One region of the Shewanella sp. NKUCC05_KAH genome, then DNA from elsewhere that is predicted to be linked to it. Evidence: predicted binding sites of a transcription regulator. Region 1 holds the regulator's gene; each other region holds the start of a gene.
What was found. Region 1 encodes LexA, which represses DNA repair genes until DNA is damaged. Its sites were predicted from a motif close to TACTGTATNNNNATACAGTA; they were not measured.
Positions count from the first base shown of each region.

Region 1 (5,866 bases):
CTCAGACAAAGCGCCCACCAACACACCCATATTGCCGCCTTGGGCAATAATGTCGATAAACTGGCTGCGGGGAATATTGCCCATAGTCGCCACTAACCAACAGACATAAATCACCAGCGCGATAAAGGTGCCGACGAAAATCGCCTTGATAATGGTGGAGGAATCTTTGCCGTAATACTTCACTAAGCTGGGGACGTTACCATGGTAACCAAAGCTGGCGAGACCAAAGGGCAGCGCCGCCCACAGATAAGGTGAAAAGCTGTTATTACCATCGGGTTCGAGCAACTTAGTCACATCAATTTCGATCAATAAATTGCCGATAGCGAGGAAGAAGGTAATGATCATACCGCCGAGCATAATCGTGGTAATCCGATCCACGGCTTTAGTACTGATCAACACTATGCTCGCCAATACTATGGCGAACACTAGCCCTGCCACACTTTGCGGTAACTCAATTCCCATGCCCTGCAAGCTGTGATTCACAATCGAACCACCGCCGCTGATATAGGCATAAGTCAAAATATACAACACAAAAGCGATAGAAACGCCGTTCACTATCCGCCAAAACTGCCCAAGAGTTTGCTTGCTTAAGGTATCGAAGCTAGCACCGGGTTCGAAATGTAAATTGGTTTCGAGCAACAATAAACCCGACATCAACATGCAAAACCAAATGCCCAATAACATCAAAATCGAATAGCCAAACCACATACCTGCACCGACCACGGGCAGAGAAAACATCCCAGCACCTACGGTCGTGCCAGCAATAATCATGGCACCACCGAGCAAGGACTTACCTGCGGGCTTATGCTTAGCCGCATTCATATGATTTGCCATTAAACTGTGTGCTCCGCGGTGACACTCGCCACTATCGTTTGTCTCACTGACGGACGTAATAAGCTATTGGCCTGATCTCGTATGCGATTGATATTGGACTTATCTTCACTATCCGCCAGATATCCCAATTCTTTGAGCTTCACGCTCAAAGTACCGTAGAGTTTTTTATCGTAGAACTCAGGCGCGGTAATGCCATGTAAAGCCCCTAAACGCTGGGCGAGTAAATGGCTCTCAGACTCAAGTTCTGAGCGCTCCATCTTAGGTCTGTTCGCTAACAGATTGAAAATAATAGCGTAGCGTTGCAAAGTTTCACTCACTGAACTGGCTAACAACAATAATTGGCTTGAGTGCTCAGGCACGACAGCTAAAGTATCTGTCTCAACTACTAAACCTTGCCCAATCAGGAAATCCAGTACTTGCTCAACATAGGCTGGTAAGTCTTTAATTCCCATGAAGAGTTCGGCTTTCAGCAGTGGATAAAAATCGGCAACGATTGAAACCACTTGCTGGCGCAGGATCTGTTCATTGTGGGTTAAACAACTCGCAATTAATGAAGGAACAATAAATAAGTGAATGATATTGTTACGATAGTAAGTCATAGACACAGCCTGACTCGCTTCGATAGACACTATTTCCCCTAAAGGATCGGCACTAACAACAAACTTGTTCAGCTCTAAACCTTGCTGCACTAAATGCTTACCATCACCTTCGGCAACAGATGTATAAGAAGTGTAAGGCACTTTTTTGAGTAGGGTCAGATACAAATCAAGCTGACGCTCCAGCAGACTACGTTCTAAGGCGTTTTGATCTGTCGCCAGTAAAACTAAGCTGGTCAAAGTCACCGAACTCGCCGCTGCGGCATCATTGATACGCGTCATCACCCGATTAGCCAGCACGTTTACCGCTGGCGTTAACCAACTTGGTTTCTGCTCGGGATCATCGGCCAACTCAGCACGCCAGTTTGGCGCACGCTCATTTAAGAAATTTTGCAGGGTAATAGGCTCGCCAAAATTCACATAACCTTGGCCAAAATTACCTAATTTGCGAATGGCACCGAACACCTGCCACACAGATTCTTTTTTCTTTTTCTTACCGCTTAACTCTTTATGGTAAGTCGCCACTTCCATCACATGGTCATAGCCTAAATACACAGGCACAAGTGTGACAGGACGTTCAATACCGCGCAGTACGCTGTTCATCGTCATGGCGATCATGCCAGTTTTCGGCGCCAACAGACGGCCAGTACGTGAACGGCCGCCTTCGGAGAAGTATTCCACCGAATAACCTTTAGCAAACAGCTGGTCTAAATACTCACGAAATACTGCGGTGTATAGCTTGTTGCCATTAAAACTACGGCGGATAAAGAAGGCACCACCGCGACGGAACATAGGTCCCGCGGGCCAGAAATTGAGGTTAATGCCGGCAGCAATGTGCGGCGGAACCATGCCTTGATAATACAAAATATACGATAACAGCAGGTAATCCATGTGGCTGCGATGGCAAGGCACATAAACAATCTCGTGGCCATCGTGGTGTAACTGCCGAACTTGCTCGGCGCCTTTAATGTTGATCCCGCTGTAAAGCTTGTTCCACAGCCAAGTTAAAAAACGCTCGGCAATACGCACTAAACTGTCTGAGTAATCGGCAGCGATTTCATCGAGATACTCAATAGCCGTCTCGCGCGCTTGGGTCTCAGAAATCTTTTTACTAGCGGCCTCTTCTTGAATCGCTTTGCGCAGCGACTCAGATTTGAGTAACGAATGAAACAGTGCTTGGCGGTTTGGCAGCACAGGCCCTGTCATTACCTTACGTTGACGACGGAAATGCACGCGTGCAACCCGTGCTAACTTATGGGCAATCCCCATGTCGGTGCCATGTTCGTCAGCCATGTAACGCAGGGATACGGCATTCGAAAACTGCACGAAGTTATGTCGACCTAAGAACAAAATCATCAAGCACTTGCGCAGCCAAGTCGGGTTTTCCCGCTCAAATACGGCCGCCTTCATAGTGTCGTCTTCTTTCCCTGGCGTTCGACCCCAATACAAGCTCACGGGCACAAGTTGAATATCCAATTCAGGACGTTCCTTATGCACGGCTAACAAACGCATAAAGCATTCGAGGAAAGGCTCATTACCAGCACGTTCGCCAAACAGTGGCTTACGTCCTTGAAGACAGACAACCCGAGGCGCAGTCACACCATTAGCCACTAGAGGCTCATAAGGGCTTGGTAAGCCTAACTTAGCCGTTATTTCGCTCAAAGCAGCGATGTCACTGAGGGATTCTGTTTTCATCACATAAACAAGGGGTCTGGAAGCATCCAGATTCAGATCGGCAAAGGGATCCTGAGGCACCACAATAGTGTGCACTAAGTGTTTTTGGATCCAACGTAATGATTTCAACCAAAGAGAGTCGTGTTTAGGCATTATTCTTATGCAATTAAGTGCGTTTACTAGCCCGATAGAATACCAGACTATGGGTAATATTCGCTAATTCTCTCCAACATAGCTAAAAAGTGGTTAATACTTGCGCTGCAAACAATACTGTATATACTAACAGTAACTGTATAGAAAAACAGGAAACACCATGAGACCTTTGACGCCACGCCAAGCTGAAATTTTAGAGCTAATTAAACGAAATATTGCCGATACTGGCATGCCACCCACTCGGGCAGAAATCGCAACCCGTTTAGGTTTTAAGAGCGCCAATGCGGCTGAAGAACACCTTAAAGCGTTGGCGAAAAAGGGCTGCATTGAGATCATGCCTGGCACATCTCGGGGCATTCGTCTGCCTGCGGAAATCGAAGATTTGACTGAAACAGGTTTACCGCTCATCGGCCAAGTGGCCGCGGGTGAACCTATCCTCGCCCAAGAACATGTTGAACAGTACTACCAAGTCGACCCAAGCATGTTCCATCCCGCCGCCGATTTTTTACTGCGAGTAAAGGGCGACAGCATGAAAAATATCGGCATTCTCGAAGGTGATTTGCTGGCAGTTCATAAAGTAGAACAAGCTAGGAATGGTCAAGTGGTTGTCGCTAGAGTCGATGACGATGTCACTGTTAAACGTTTCGAAAAAAAAGGTAATGTAGTCTATCTACATGCCGAAAATGAAGATTACTCCCCGATTAAAGTGGATTTAGGCTTCCAAAGTTTAACAATTGAAGGACTCGCCGTCGGTGTGATCCGTAATGGAGATTGGCTATGAATAAACTACTTGGCAATGCCCCCCGCCATCCGGGCCTGTGGCTCGATGAAGTCCGTGATGCCGACTATGACTGGCACCATGCGCCCATCGCCTGCATGCCAACCAAGACTCAAGGTCGCCAAGAATTAATTCATCTGAGTGCACAACTCGCTCAGTTAAGCCAACAGGGCCGTTGGTTAGTGCTCATCAACCCTCCAAGTATTGGCTACAAGCAAATGCTCGCCAGCGCAGGTGTGCGTATGGATAGAGTTTTGCTGGTACATGCTAAAGATGAAGTTGAAACCCTGTGGGCGATGGAAAAAGCCCTGACAAGTGGTACGTCCAGTGCAGTCATTACTTGGACTCAATCATTGGATGCACGGGATAATCGACGCCTACAAATCGTGGCTAAAAGTGCCCGAGCTATGGGCATAGTGCTTGAAGACGTAAACAGTCACTTACATGCAGACGTACGTATTGAGCAAGGCAATCTCTTCGGTCAGCAATCTTTTTTTAGCGCTGTACACTAAATATTCATTTAATTTTTTACCTTGAAAGCCGCCTCACCTATGAATGTGAGGCTTTTTTTGGCAATTTTTCAGATAATTAGATAAATAAGTGATCTTGATCAATATTTAAACAGCAAGTATGGTTGGTTAAGCTGGTGATGATATATCACCTTCCGTGGTCAATGAATCGAGTATTTATCGAACTCGAAGCGCCACTAAAAATAGAGAACAGATTTATTTCAGCAGTATGTGCCAGCGTGGCTAATTACCAGCAGTAACAATACTTGATTAAAAGTAACAGCCGCCAACGCACGTTGAAGTCAAAAAAGCTTTTTTGGGAACTGAAGAGTTTGCATAGAGTTGAGACTTACTGTGTTGCTCTTCTTTGTAGTTGCTATTCGCAATTGGCAGAGGAGAAGTCTTGTGAAGCAATTGTTGTATTGTTTACTCGTGGTGCTTTTCGCACCACCGTTGACCGCCGCGGACATGCGGTTCAACATGACCCCTGGCGTGACCGAGATCAGTGGCAAGGTTTATCACTTGCACATGACCATCTTGTATATCTGCTGCGCAATAGGCCTAGTGGTCTTTGGCGTCATGATTTACGCCATGATCAACCACAGAAAATCCAAAGGCGCTGTCGCGTCCCACTTTCACGAAAGCACTAAAGTTGAAATCGCTTGGACGATTCTGCCATTTATCATTTTGATCTTAATGGCGATTCCAGCGACAAAAACTTTAATCGCAATGGAAGATCCCAGCAACGCCGATCTCACCGTAAAAGTCACGGGTTCCCAATGGAAATGGCATTACAGCTATTTCGATCAAGATATTGATTTTTATAGCATACTGACAACACCCAGAGCACAAATCGAAGGCACCGAAACCAAGGGTGAAAACTATCTATTGGAAGTCGATAAACCGCTCGTTCTACCAATAAACCGCAAAATCCGCTTTCTGATGACTTCAGAGGATGTCATCCATTCTTGGTGGGTACCCGCCTTTGCCATTAAGAAAGATGCCAACCCTGGATTTATCAATGAGGCTTGGACTCGCATCGACAAACCCGGCATTTACCGCGGTCAATGCGCCGAACTCTGCGGAAAAGACCATGGTTTTATGCCTATCGTAGTACAAGCGTTGCCCGAAGCCGAGTTTGAGGCTTGGGTCACAGAGCAAAAACAAGCCGCAGGTGCTGCGGCTGAAGCCGCTCAAGCCGCTTTATCACAAACCCTAAGTAAAGAAGAGTTGATGACTCTAGGCGAACAAGTTTACCTCGGGCACTGCGCAGCCTGCCACCAGCCCAATGGCGAAGGGTTGCAAGGCGTATTTCCGCACCT
Region 1 is NZ_JAHKQZ010000032.1:565-6,430, forward strand. It holds gene mtr (tryptophan permease) at 1-834, opposite strand, end outside; gene plsB (glycerol-3-phosphate 1-O-acyltransferase PlsB) at 834-3,257, opposite strand; gene lexA (transcriptional repressor LexA) at 3,418-4,038, shown strand; gene KO533_RS21375 (SulA-like leucine-rich domain-containing protein) at 4,035-4,547, shown strand; gene coxB (cytochrome c oxidase subunit II) at 4,950-5,866, shown strand, end outside.

Region 2 (5,866 bases), on a different contig from region 1:
CGAAGGGGCAAATCTACAAGCCCGCGAAGAAGTCCGCTCCTCACTCAAAGCGACACTCGATAGCGTTAATCCGCACTTAGAGTCACACGAACATGTCGATGCGATTGTCGTGGTCAGTGATCCTTGGACGATTGAAAATGATGCGCTCACACCTACCCTCAAAATCAAACGCCATGTGCTTGAAAAAGCCTTTAGCGAACGAGTTGACGGCATTCGTGGCGCCCAAGTCCGCTGGGAAGATGAATTAACTCAAAAATAACTAGGCCAAACAATCAGTTGGCGAGTATGGTCATCAGCTAAAACTAAGCACGCCTAGGGTGTGCTTTTTTATGACATATTCTGTCAAAATCCGATAAAACCACGTATCATGTGCGCCAGTCGGCCAAGGGGCAATTCCCTTGTACTTTTCCATTCAATATTAGGTTTAACAGAGTCTAACGATGCTAATTACACTATCGATTATTGGCGGTTTTATTATTTTAACCTTAGGCGCAGAAGCCCTAGTTCGTGGCGCGAGTTCAATCGCTCTACGTTTAGGTATTACGCCACTTATCATAGGCTTAACTATTGTAGCCTTTGGTACTAGCGCACCAGAACTTGCTGTGAGTGTAAAGTCTGCTCTAGCAGGAAACAGCGGTATCGCCTTAGGTAACGTTATTGGCTCTAACATTGCTAACATAGGTTTGATTTTAGCCATCACCGCACTTATCCGCCCTATTCAAGTGCAATCTCAAGTCGTAAAGCGTGATATCCCTTTGATGATATTGGCTTCTATGTTGTTCTGGGCACTCTTGTTAGATGGCGAGCTCAGCCTAATTGACGGTGTGATATTGCTGTCACTACTGTTCGGTTATTTAGCCTTTAGTTACATCAGCTCGAAAAATGGTAATGAAGAGGAAGAGATTGAAGCAGGTCCAAATAATCCGCTACTTTCAGCCCTATTTATCTTAGTCGGTATTGGTATGTTAGTCGGTGGCGGTATTTTGTTTGTCAACGGCGCAGTAGATTTAGCCAAGACCTTCGGTATCAGTGAAGTCATTATCGGCTTAACGATCGTGGCGATTGGTACCAGTATGCCAGAGTTAGTAACTTCTGTTCTCGCGGCACTGAAAGGTCAGAGTGACATAGCCATAGGTAACGTTGTCGGTTCTAACATATTCAATATTTTGGGTATTTTAGGTATTACTGCAATAGTACAGCCAGTATCATCACTTGGCTTCCAACCCTTTGATTTCATCGTGATGTTGGCATTTGCCATCATGATTTTACCTTTCGCTTGGACAGGATTTCGTATTGGCCGCCGCGAAGGTTCAGTATTACTACTGTGCTACTTAGGTTACTTGGGCTACCTAATAAACCAAGCGAGCACTCAAGCTGTGGTATAACACTTAGCTGCTCATTTACGATAAAAAAACACCGGAGCCTCTCCGGTGTTTTGCTCTCTAGGTATTGCAGTCCTTTATTCATCACGCACCTTCTTTAAAGCACACCTCATAAAAAATATAAGCACACAACTCAACTGATGACATTTGTCATGCCAAAGCCATGACCTTTGTGTCTGCACTTCTTCTATCGAATTTCTGATAATGAGCCCGTACCCAAACATTGGGAAACTCACTCAATAAGGAAATACCATGAAAACATTACTCCTCGCCTCCAGCTTTGTGCTTATCAGTACTCACTCGTTTGCAGCAACGCCATCAAACACTAGCATCACCAACGTAGACGCGGCCTCGAATGCGATGAATCTAACGCAATTACAACAACTGAGCGGCAGCACTCAAGATTATGATAAAGCCTATGCGAACTATCGCTTAGCCATCAGTGCCAATGTAATGGGGCAGAAAACACTCGCTAGCAGCGCACTGAGTGCAGCGCAAACCACATTAGAAGCACTCGAAACCAGCCAAGCGAATGCAGAATCCCTCGCGCTATTATCGTCGGTTTATGGCATGCAAATCGCCTTAGACAATAGCAAAGGTGCAACGCTCGGCATGAAATCCGCCAAGGCGATTGCCGGTGCCGAACAATTAGAACCACAAAATCCACGGGTAGCGCTTGTTAAAGCCATCGCCGCCTATAACACGCCAGCCATATTTGGCGGCAGCATGCAAAATGCTAAGACCTTAGCCACTACAGCCATAGAAAGATTCGCCCAGCCTTGCGACAACATTTGCTGGGGTGAAGCCGAAGCCTACACGTGGCGCGGGCTCGCTAAACAGGAATTAGGCGATAGCCAAGGCGCGATTGAAGATTGGCAACAAGCGATCAAAGTACAAGCAGATTACGGTTGGGCAAAATTTTTGCTTCAAAAAAATCAGCAATTAAGTACAAAATAGACAAAGTTGTTAACGGGGATCTATGGCGCTGACGATAGCGCCAATCCCTAAAAAGAATAAATTAAAACAAGATGCCATCGGTGGGCATTCAACAACCAACTCAGTGACACAGAGGCATCATGATAAGCACTCCCCTTCAGCTCGAACGAAAACTTGCTTGGGTGTATTTGATAAACTTAGTGTTTTATCTGATCCCACTTGCCATAAATCCCTATCCAAGTTGGAAAATCGCCCTCAGTTTTGCTGTGTTAATCCCTTTTATTGCCAGTTATTTTTGGACTTATAAGTGCAATAGCCGTAGCGCCTATCTGCCCATTCTCATTATGGTGGCCATAGCAATAGCGATCACACCAATCAACCCAGGCTCTATCTCGCTATTTACCTTTGCCGCTTTCTTCATTGGCTTTTTTTATCCTCTCCGGACCTGTCTGTTGGCTATTACAGCACTCATCGGCCTGTTGTTTGCCCTCAATGAGATTTACCACTTTAACAGTTACTACTTTCCGCTTTACGGCTCGGGATTAGTGCTCGGCGTGGGCATGTTTGGTGTCGCCGAACGCAGACGTTATCGGCATAAATTGAAAGAACAGCAAAGTGCCCAAGAAATTACCACCTTGGCCACTATGCTTGAGCGTGAACGTATCGCGCGGGATCTACACGACATTATGGGGCATAGCCTTTCTTCCATCGCCCTTAAGGCTGAGCTAGCCGAAAAGCTTATCGCAAAACAAGAATATGAACTCGCATCAACCCAATTGATTGAGCTAGGACAAATTGCGAGGGAAAGTTTAAGCCAGATCCGCCACACAGTGTCAGACTACAAACACAAGGGCCTAGAGAGTTGCGTGACGCAGCTTTGTAAATCCTTAAGGGATAAAGGCTTAAGTGTCGAGCTCAGTGGTGAGCTACCCAAGCTAGGTGCAAGCACAGAAAGCCAACTGAGTTTGATCCTCACCGAACTTATTAATAATATTCTCCGCCATAGCGGTGCAAGTGAATGCTCTATCCACTTTTCTAAGCAATCAGACCGCCTGCTGCTCGAAGTCAAAGACAATGCCGCGGCCAAACCTTTTATAGAGGGTAATGGCCTCACAGGTATACGCGAGCGTCTCGACAGTTTAGGTGGCAGCTTGAGCTATAATCTCGAACAGGGATATACCTTTACCGTCAGTTTACCTTTGCAGGGAGCAACACATTAATGAAGATTTTATTGGCGGAAGATCAAGCTATGGTGCGAGGAGCACTCGCCGCACTCCTTACGCTTGCAGGGGGTTTTAGTATCACCCAAGCGAGTGACGGCGACGAAGCTCTAAGCTTACTCAAACAGCAAAGCTTTGATCTCTTGCTAACGGATATCGAAATGCCCGGCCGCACAGGCTTAGAGCTGGCCACATGGTTAAAGGAGCAACATAGCCAAACCAAGATAGTGGTCATTACCACCTTCGGCCGTGCGGGCTATATTAAACGTGCCATCGAAGCGGGTGTGGGCGGCTTTCTGCTTAAAGATGCGCCCTCGGAAACCTTAGTCAACGCGATTCAACAAGTGATGGCGGGAAAACGAGTGATCGATCCTGAACTTGCGATGATGGCGATTGGCGATGTCGACCCACTCAACGACAAAGAACGCCGCGCTCTTCGCCTCGCTAGCGAAGGCAAATCCACCTCCGACATCGCCGAAACTCTTTTTATCGCCGAAGGGACTGTTCGCAACTACCTCTCAGAAGCCATAGCCAAACTCAATGCCAGCAATCGAATCGATGCAGCGCGCATCGCCAAACAAAAAGGCTGGTTGTAATAACACTCACAGTTAACCACGCTTTCAGCCTAACGATATCTTATCAACAATTTTGCAGCCTTAAGGTCGCAGAAAGATATTAGCTATGCTTCCAAACAAAATTTGATAACACCCTAATTCCCCTTGAGATTGCCTTAAGCTTATTCTCTGTTAATATATGTATAAATTCACAGTGATTGAGTGCTAACGACTTGCAGCAATTGGATCTTGTTCCGATCACCGACCTCAAAGGCGTCGCCAAAAAGGTCGCGGAGAAACTCGCAAAGCTCGGCATCACAACAGTACAAGATCTGCTGTTTCACTTACCCCTGCGCTACGAAGATAGAACCCAAATCTATCCCATTGCCGCCCTCAGCCTAGGCGGTTATGGCACTATAGAAGCTGAAATCCAATCGACACAAATCATCCAAGGCCGCAAGCGCATGCTGGTCTGCAATGTGCGCGACGATACGGGCAGCTTAAGCCTGCGCTTCTTTAACTTTTCCGTTGCTCAGCGTAATGCCATGCAAAATGGTTTGATCATCCGCGCCTACGGTGAAGTGCGCCGTGGTAGTCATCAAGCTGAGATAGTGCATCCAGAATATAAAGTGGTGTATCCCGGTGAAGATGTTCACCTGAGTGATACCCTAACGCCGATTTATCCCACGACTGAGGGCTTAAAACAGGCGAGTTGGCTAAAGCTGACGGAGCAAGCCTTGGTATTGCTGGAAGAGGGTGGCTTAACTGAGCTGCTGCCACCACAATTGCAACCTAACAACATCAGCCTTAAACAAGCGCTGCAGACGCTACATCGTCCTCCTGCGGGGATCTCTCAGTTCGATTTAGAGCTAGGCCAACACCCAGCCCAGCAACGACTCGTGCAGGAAGAATTACTCGCCCACAATCTCAGCATGTTACGCCTAAGGCAGCGCAGTAATTTAGATGCCGCTGTCACCATGCAGGCCACGGGGCAGTTGCTCAATCCCTTCCTCGCGGCTTTGCCCTTTAAGCCGACTGGCGCCCAGCAAAGAGTCGTGGCTGATATAGGCAAAGATTTAGAAAAACCGCACCCTATGATGCGCTTAGTGCAAGGGGATGTGGGCTCAGGTAAAACCTTAGTCGCGGCGATGGCGGCATTACAAGCGATTGAAAACGGGTATCAAGTTGCCATGATGGCACCGACCGAGTTATTGGCCGAGCAACATGCAACTAACTTTGCCGCTTGGTTTGAGCCACTCGGACTTAAAGTCGGTTGGCTGGCGGGAAAACTTAAAGGCAAGGCCAGAACCCAATCCCTTGCGGATATTGAATCCGGCGCAGCCCAAATGGTGATTGGCACCCATGCCATCTTCCAGCAGCATGTGGTCTTTAGCAAACTCGCGTTAATTATTATCGATGAGCAACACAGATTCGGCGTACACCAACGCTTAGGCCTGCGGGAAAAGGGCGTGAACCAAGGTTTCCACCCGCATCAATTGATCATGACAGCCACACCTATTCCCCGCACGCTGGCGATGACGGCCTATGCAGATCTCGACACGTCCATTATCGATGAACTGCCGCCGGGGCGAACTCCAGTGACCACTGTGGCGATTGCTGATTTACGCCGTAACGAAGTGCTTGAACGGGTGCGTAACGCCGTCATCAGCGACCAACGTCAGGCCTATTGGGTGTGTACTCTGATTGAAGAATCCGAAGTGCTCGAATGCCAAGCCGCCGAAGACACAGCCGAAGAACTGCGCCTCGCCCTGCC
Region 2 is NZ_JAHKQZ010000017.1:113,403-119,268, reverse strand. It holds gene KO533_RS15850 (AMP-binding protein) at 1-259, shown strand, start outside; gene KO533_RS15845 (calcium/sodium antiporter) at 441-1,385, shown strand; gene KO533_RS15840 (tetratricopeptide repeat protein) at 1,635-2,339, shown strand; gene KO533_RS15835 (sensor histidine kinase) at 2,459-3,538, shown strand; gene KO533_RS15830 (response regulator transcription factor) at 3,538-4,134, shown strand; gene recG (ATP-dependent DNA helicase RecG) at 4,326-5,866, shown strand, end outside.
Region 2: the regulator LexA is predicted to act here: its motif matches at 4,290-4,309, upstream of recG (ATP-dependent DNA helicase RecG).

Region 3 (5,866 bases), on a different contig from region 1:
GGAGCAAAGCGTTGAAGTCTCACCGGATACCATAAAAGTGGTGCAAGAGGGAATACGTTTATATCAAGTGACTGATAAGGCACTTGATATTACCTTAGGTCCTTTAGTTAATCTGTGGGGTTTTGGACCTGATAAGCGTCCAACGAAAGTTCCGACACAGGCTGATATTGATGCGGCTAAAGCCAAAACAGGGATTAGTGAACTTTCCATTGAAGGCAATCGTCTAAGTAAGCACAACACCCATTTATATGTAGATTTATCATCAATCGCGAAGGGATTTGGGGTTGATAAAATCGCTTCTATTCTTGATAAATACCATGCGACTGGGTATTTAGTTGAAATTGGTGGCGAACTGAGTATCAAAGGTGCCAAAGGTGATGGAAGCTCTTGGCGTATTGCTATAGAGCAACCGACCAATGATGGCTCTGAAGCCGTACAGCAGGTTATTGCACCTGGTACTATGGCGATGGCGACCTCTGGTGATTATCGTAATTATTATGAAGAAGACGGCCAACGTTTTACGCATATAATCGATCCGCGTACTGGTTTGCCGATAAATCATAAGTTAGCATCCGTGACTGTATTGCATCAAAATTGTATGACGGCCGACGGTTTTGCGACGGCCATGATGGTTTTGGGCACAGAAGCATCATTGGAGCTTGCCAAGAAGGAACACTTGGCGATAATGCTAATCGAAAAGCAAGGCGACGGATTTAAGGTTTATTACAGCGACGCCTTCAAGCCTTTCCTTATTTAGTTTTTGGAGTAAACCATGACCTCTTTTATTGCGGCATTTGTGATCTTGTTAGTCTTCTTTTTGCTCATGTCGATTGGTTATCTCATCAAGCGCAAAGCCGTTGAAGGAAGTTGTGGCGGTTTAGGTGTTCTAGGGATTGAGAAAGCGTGTGATTGTGATGACCCTTGTGACAAACGTAAACGTCGTATGGCCGCTGAAGAAGCGCGTCGTGAGAAGTTAACGAAAGACCGCATTATCTAAATAGTCTTGATTCGATCATAGCCCCCAATTTAGGGGGCTATTTTTTTGCCTCGTATTTTCTTACATGGGTTAATCATTTGAGATTTATCCTTGGGATTAGAGTGGGATAGCAAGTTAATCTAAGCAGGAATGAGAATGCTTTTCATCATTAAGTGGGTGAAATATAAAGATAATTTGAGTTGGTCGATAAATTGTACTAGGCTAGAAGCTTGATTTAGATCAATCTTTTCACGCTTACCAAGGATAGTAACTTATGAAAGGTCATCCTAAAGTGGTTGGGCAACTGAATCGGGTGCTTACCTGTGAGTTGACCGCCATCAATCAATATTTCCTCCATGCCCGCATGTTTAAACATTGGGGCTTAGAGAAGTTAAACCACGTCGAATACAAAAAATCCATCCAAGATATGAAGCACGCCGATAAGCTCATCGAGCGAGTGCTGTTTTTGGAAGGTCTGCCTAATCTGCAACAACTCGAAAAACTTCGCATTGGTGAACATAGCCAAGAGATGCTCGACTGCGATCTGGCCATGGTGCAAGAGCAGCTTACATTGCTGCGTGATGCGATCAGCTTGTGTGAAGCCGAACAGGACTATGTGAGCCGCGATCTGCTGGAAGATATTCTCGAAGACGAAGAAGAGCACTTAGATTGGCTCGAGTCGCAGCAAGAGCTCATTACGCTAACCGGTATTCAAAATTATCTACAATCGCAAATTAGCGACCAATAGGAGCAAGATATGAAAGGCGATAAAGACGTCATCGATGCGTTAAATCGACTCCTAACGGGAGAACTCTCGGCAATGGATCAGTATTTTGTCCATGCCCATATGTACGAAGATTGGGGCCTGAATGAACTCTATGAGCGTATCGCCCATGAGTCAGATGATGAGAAAGCCCATGCAGCCAAATTAGTGCAGCGCATTTTATTCCTTGAAGGTACACCCAATGTTGCCGCCCGTGAGGCATTGAACATAGGTAAAGATGTAGAAGAGATGCTACGTAATGATCTCGCCTACGAATACAAGGTCGCGGACGATTTGCGCAAAGTGATTGCACTGTGTGAGCAGAAGCAAGATTACCAGACCCGCGAAATTCTCGAAGTATTACTCGACGATACAGAGTCTGACCATATGTATTGGCTCGAAAAACAACTTGGGCTTATCGACCGTGTTGGATTGCAAAACTACCTGCAAACTAAGATGTGAGCCTTAGATTGTTAGGTTGAGTAAATACCTAGGCCACTGAGTGTAATGGCCTAGGAAACTCAGTTATTAAGCATGTCTGTTGTTCCTCACACTTGTCTTGTTCTCTTTTTCAGCGCTAGGCCACATCTTATTGGCCCCAAATCTATCAGGAATACTTGATTACTGTTTTTATATACAGTATTTTGGCGTTGGAGGAATTCAACGTGCGAAAAATTATTCATATCGATATGGACTGCTATTTTGCTGCAGTGGAAATGCGCGACTTTCCAGAGTACCGTGGCAAGCCTTTAGCCGTGGGTGGCAGTAGCGACCGTCGCGGTGTTATCAGTACTTGCAGTTACGAGGCACGTAAATTCGGTGTACGTTCAGCAATGGCAACGGCTTATGCCTTTAAGTTGTGCCCTGAGCTGATTTTAGTACCAGGCCGGATGCAGGTTTACAAAGAAGTGTCGCTACAAATTCGTGAAATATTTTCTCGCTATACCCAATTAATTGAGCCGCTTTCCTTAGATGAAGCTTATTTGGATGTGAGTGAGTGCCAGCAATATAAGGGCTCAGCGACCTTGATTGCCCAAGCGATTCGTCGCGATATCTTAGCCGAAACGGGTTTAACCGCATCGGCGGGTATCGCCCCAGTAAAATTTTTAGCTAAGGTCGCCTCGGATCTGAACAAGCCAAACGGCCAATATGTCATTACGCCAGAGACGCTTTCTGAGTTTGTTAAGACCTTATCGCTGCGTAAAATTCCCGGTGTTGGTAAAGTCACCGCAGAAAAGCTCTCTTCGCTCGGGCTCAATACCTGTGGTGATGTGCAAGCTTATTCTAAACCTGAGCTCTTAGCGCGATTCGGTAAGTTTGGTGGTGTGTTGATTGAGCGTTCCCAAGGCATAGATGAACGGGGGATTTCTGCCGACAGAGAGCGCAAATCAGTGGGGGTTGAAACCACATTAGCAAAGGATATTTATAGCTTAGAGCAGTGCCAGCAGGTGATGCCGAGTTTGATTCAAGAACTGTCGTTGCGTTTAAGTCGCAGTGCTAAGGAACGCAAAATACATAAACAGGTGGTCAAACTTAAGTTTAACGATTTCAAGCAGACTACAATTGAGCACCGGAGCGATGAAGTCTCGATTGTAATGTTCTATGAGCTACTCGCACAGGCTATGGAAAGGCAAGAAGGCCGTGGCATTCGTCTATTGGGTATTTCGGTCGGCCTTACCGATTCTACTCTTGTCGTCGCCACAAGCTTAAACGGCCAGACTCAGCTGGATTTAGCACTCTAGCCGTTTATTGAGTCGATAAGCCGCAGACTCATGCCTGCATTGGCTCAATAAGCCTCGGGTGGATTCGCCAACATAAAATCAATTAACAGTCTGACTCGTAAGGGCAGGTTGTCTCGATCGCGATACATCAAGTAGGCGGTACGCGGAATACCTTGCCACTCGGGCAGTATTTGAATGAGTTTCCCACTTCGTATCTGTTCACTCGCCATGCTGATGGGTATGAGTCCAATCCCAAGCCCCGCCACCACGGCCTGACAGGCAATCGCCATATCATCGACGGCTAATTTGATATTCCCCCTTGGTTCAAACTCGACATTTTGCCCTGTGCTATTGTGCTGTAAACGCCACGTTTTTGTGGGCTTGGCGATGATAACCGGATGCTGATCCAGCTCTTCAATGGATTGCAGCGCATGCCACTGCGTTGCCGATGTGCTGGTGCAAAGTACAAAGCTAATCGTGGTAAGTGGCCTTGCAATCCAATCGGGATCTTTAGGTTCGCCCACTCGAAAGGCGATATCGATGGCGTTTTCACTGACATCGATATTCATGTTCGACAGGCTTAAATCGATGTCGATATTGGGATAATGCCGTTGAAAGGCGTTGAGTGATTCACCTAGCCAGCGATAGGTTGTATTGATGGGCGCCGAGATCCGCAATTTGCCAACCGCTTGATGTTTATCCGCATGCAACTCACCAGATACCTGGTTTAACTCGATAAACAGCGGGCCGCAGCGTTCGAGATACCGCTGACCTGTGGCGGTAAGGTTGACTCTATGGGCGTCTCTGTGCAGTAAACGCAGACCTAAGGATTGTTCTAACAGATTGATTCGACGGCTTAAGGTTGAAGGTGGAATGCCTAAGTGCTGCGCCGCGAGCTTAAAACTCCCTTGCTGTGCCACTACCCAAAATAAGCGCATATCGTCTAAGGAATAATTAGGTTTCATATTTGGAATTTAAGCTCTCAATCTTGTGTATTTTAATAATATATGAAACTTATAAACTAAGCTCAATCCCAATTACCTCCCTAGAGGACGATATGAAATCCCATACACCTTACATGACATTCGTTTGTCTACTGATTTGCGTTTTTAGCTGGGGCAGTGTGTTTCCGATTGCTAAGCGAGTGCTGGAGGAGATGTCAGGAGAATCCCTCGTCTTCTGGCGTTTTACCATTGCGGCTGTGACTCTAGCGTTATATATCGTTTTTACTCGTCAGGCTTGGCCCAAATTGAGTTTGGCGCAATATATTGTCATAGCGTTAGTGGGTGTGATTGGTGTGGGCGGCTTAAATCTGGCGTTATTTAATGGCCTGCAGCATACCTCTGCTGCCAATGGTGCCTTGATTATGGCGCTCAGCCCGCTGGTGACTTCAATCGTCAATGCGCTATTACAGCGTGAATGGCTCAGCAGACAACAAGTGTTTAGCTTAGTGGGCGGATTGGCGGGCGTACTGCTAGTGATCACCAACGGTAGTGTGCAGCAGTTGCTCAACTTTAGTTTTAACCAAGGTGATGTGATGATTGCCGCCGGCATGTTGGCGTGGAGTGGTTATACCATTTGTTCGCAACGGGTCGGCCATTGGTTGCCTGTGTTGCCATTTACCTTGCTGAGTATGATAGCTGCCAGTGTGTCTATGTCCGTGGTTGGGCTTGGCCGAGGTGAGTTTCACCCTTGGCTGGAGTTGATGGAAGTGTCGGCAACGGCTTTTTCTAGCGTGCTCTACATAGGTTTGTTCGCCACTGTGCTCGGTTATCTGTTTTGGATTAACGGCGTTAAAGCGCTTGGCCCCGCTAAGGCATCGATCTTTTTTAATCTCGTGCCCGTTTTTGCAGCATTAACGGCGTTAGCCATGGGGCAGGCGGTGACGGAAATTCAGTTGGTAGGGATGCTGATAGTGATCCTTGCGTTGATGTTACCTATGTTAGTCAACCTGCGCGCGGCAAGAGGCTTAGTGGTTAAGCGCTGCTAATCGGTGCTAGCTTTGCTGTTTAAATATAAGGGAGCACCTGAATTCAGATAATCACTGCGACAGGTTTATGCTCCCTTATTCGTTTGAGGGGACCTTTCAAACATCACTGATTTACAAAAGGTAACTTATATAAAAGCTTTCACTCTCAACAAATTACAGTTTAAAGCGGCTGACCAGCGCCGTGAGATTACTCGCCATTGACGAGAGTTGTACGCTTGCTGCGTAGATTTCATCAGTGGTTCTTAGACTTTCCTCCGACTGTTCGGCAATGTGTTGAATATTTTGATGACTCTCGTTGGCCATAGTGGTTTGCGCTTTAGCCGCGAGGGCGATTTGATTGTTCATCTCACTAATTTGGCTGACCATTTCTGCAATATGCGCTAAGGCTTCACCGGCATTACTGGCGGCTTCTACGC
Region 3 is NZ_JAHKQZ010000019.1:89,181-95,046, reverse strand. It holds gene KO533_RS17045 (FAD:protein FMN transferase) at 1-757, shown strand, start outside; gene nqrM ((Na+)-NQR maturation NqrM) at 773-997, shown strand; gene bfr (bacterioferritin) at 1,251-1,724, shown strand; gene bfr (bacterioferritin) at 1,734-2,201, shown strand; gene dinB (DNA polymerase IV) at 2,405-3,481, shown strand; gene KO533_RS17020 (LysR family transcriptional regulator) at 3,526-4,425, opposite strand; gene KO533_RS17015 (DMT family transporter) at 4,518-5,450, shown strand; gene KO533_RS17010 (methyl-accepting chemotaxis protein) at 5,604-5,866, opposite strand, start outside.
Region 3: the regulator LexA is predicted to act here: its motif matches at 2,362-2,381, upstream of dinB (DNA polymerase IV).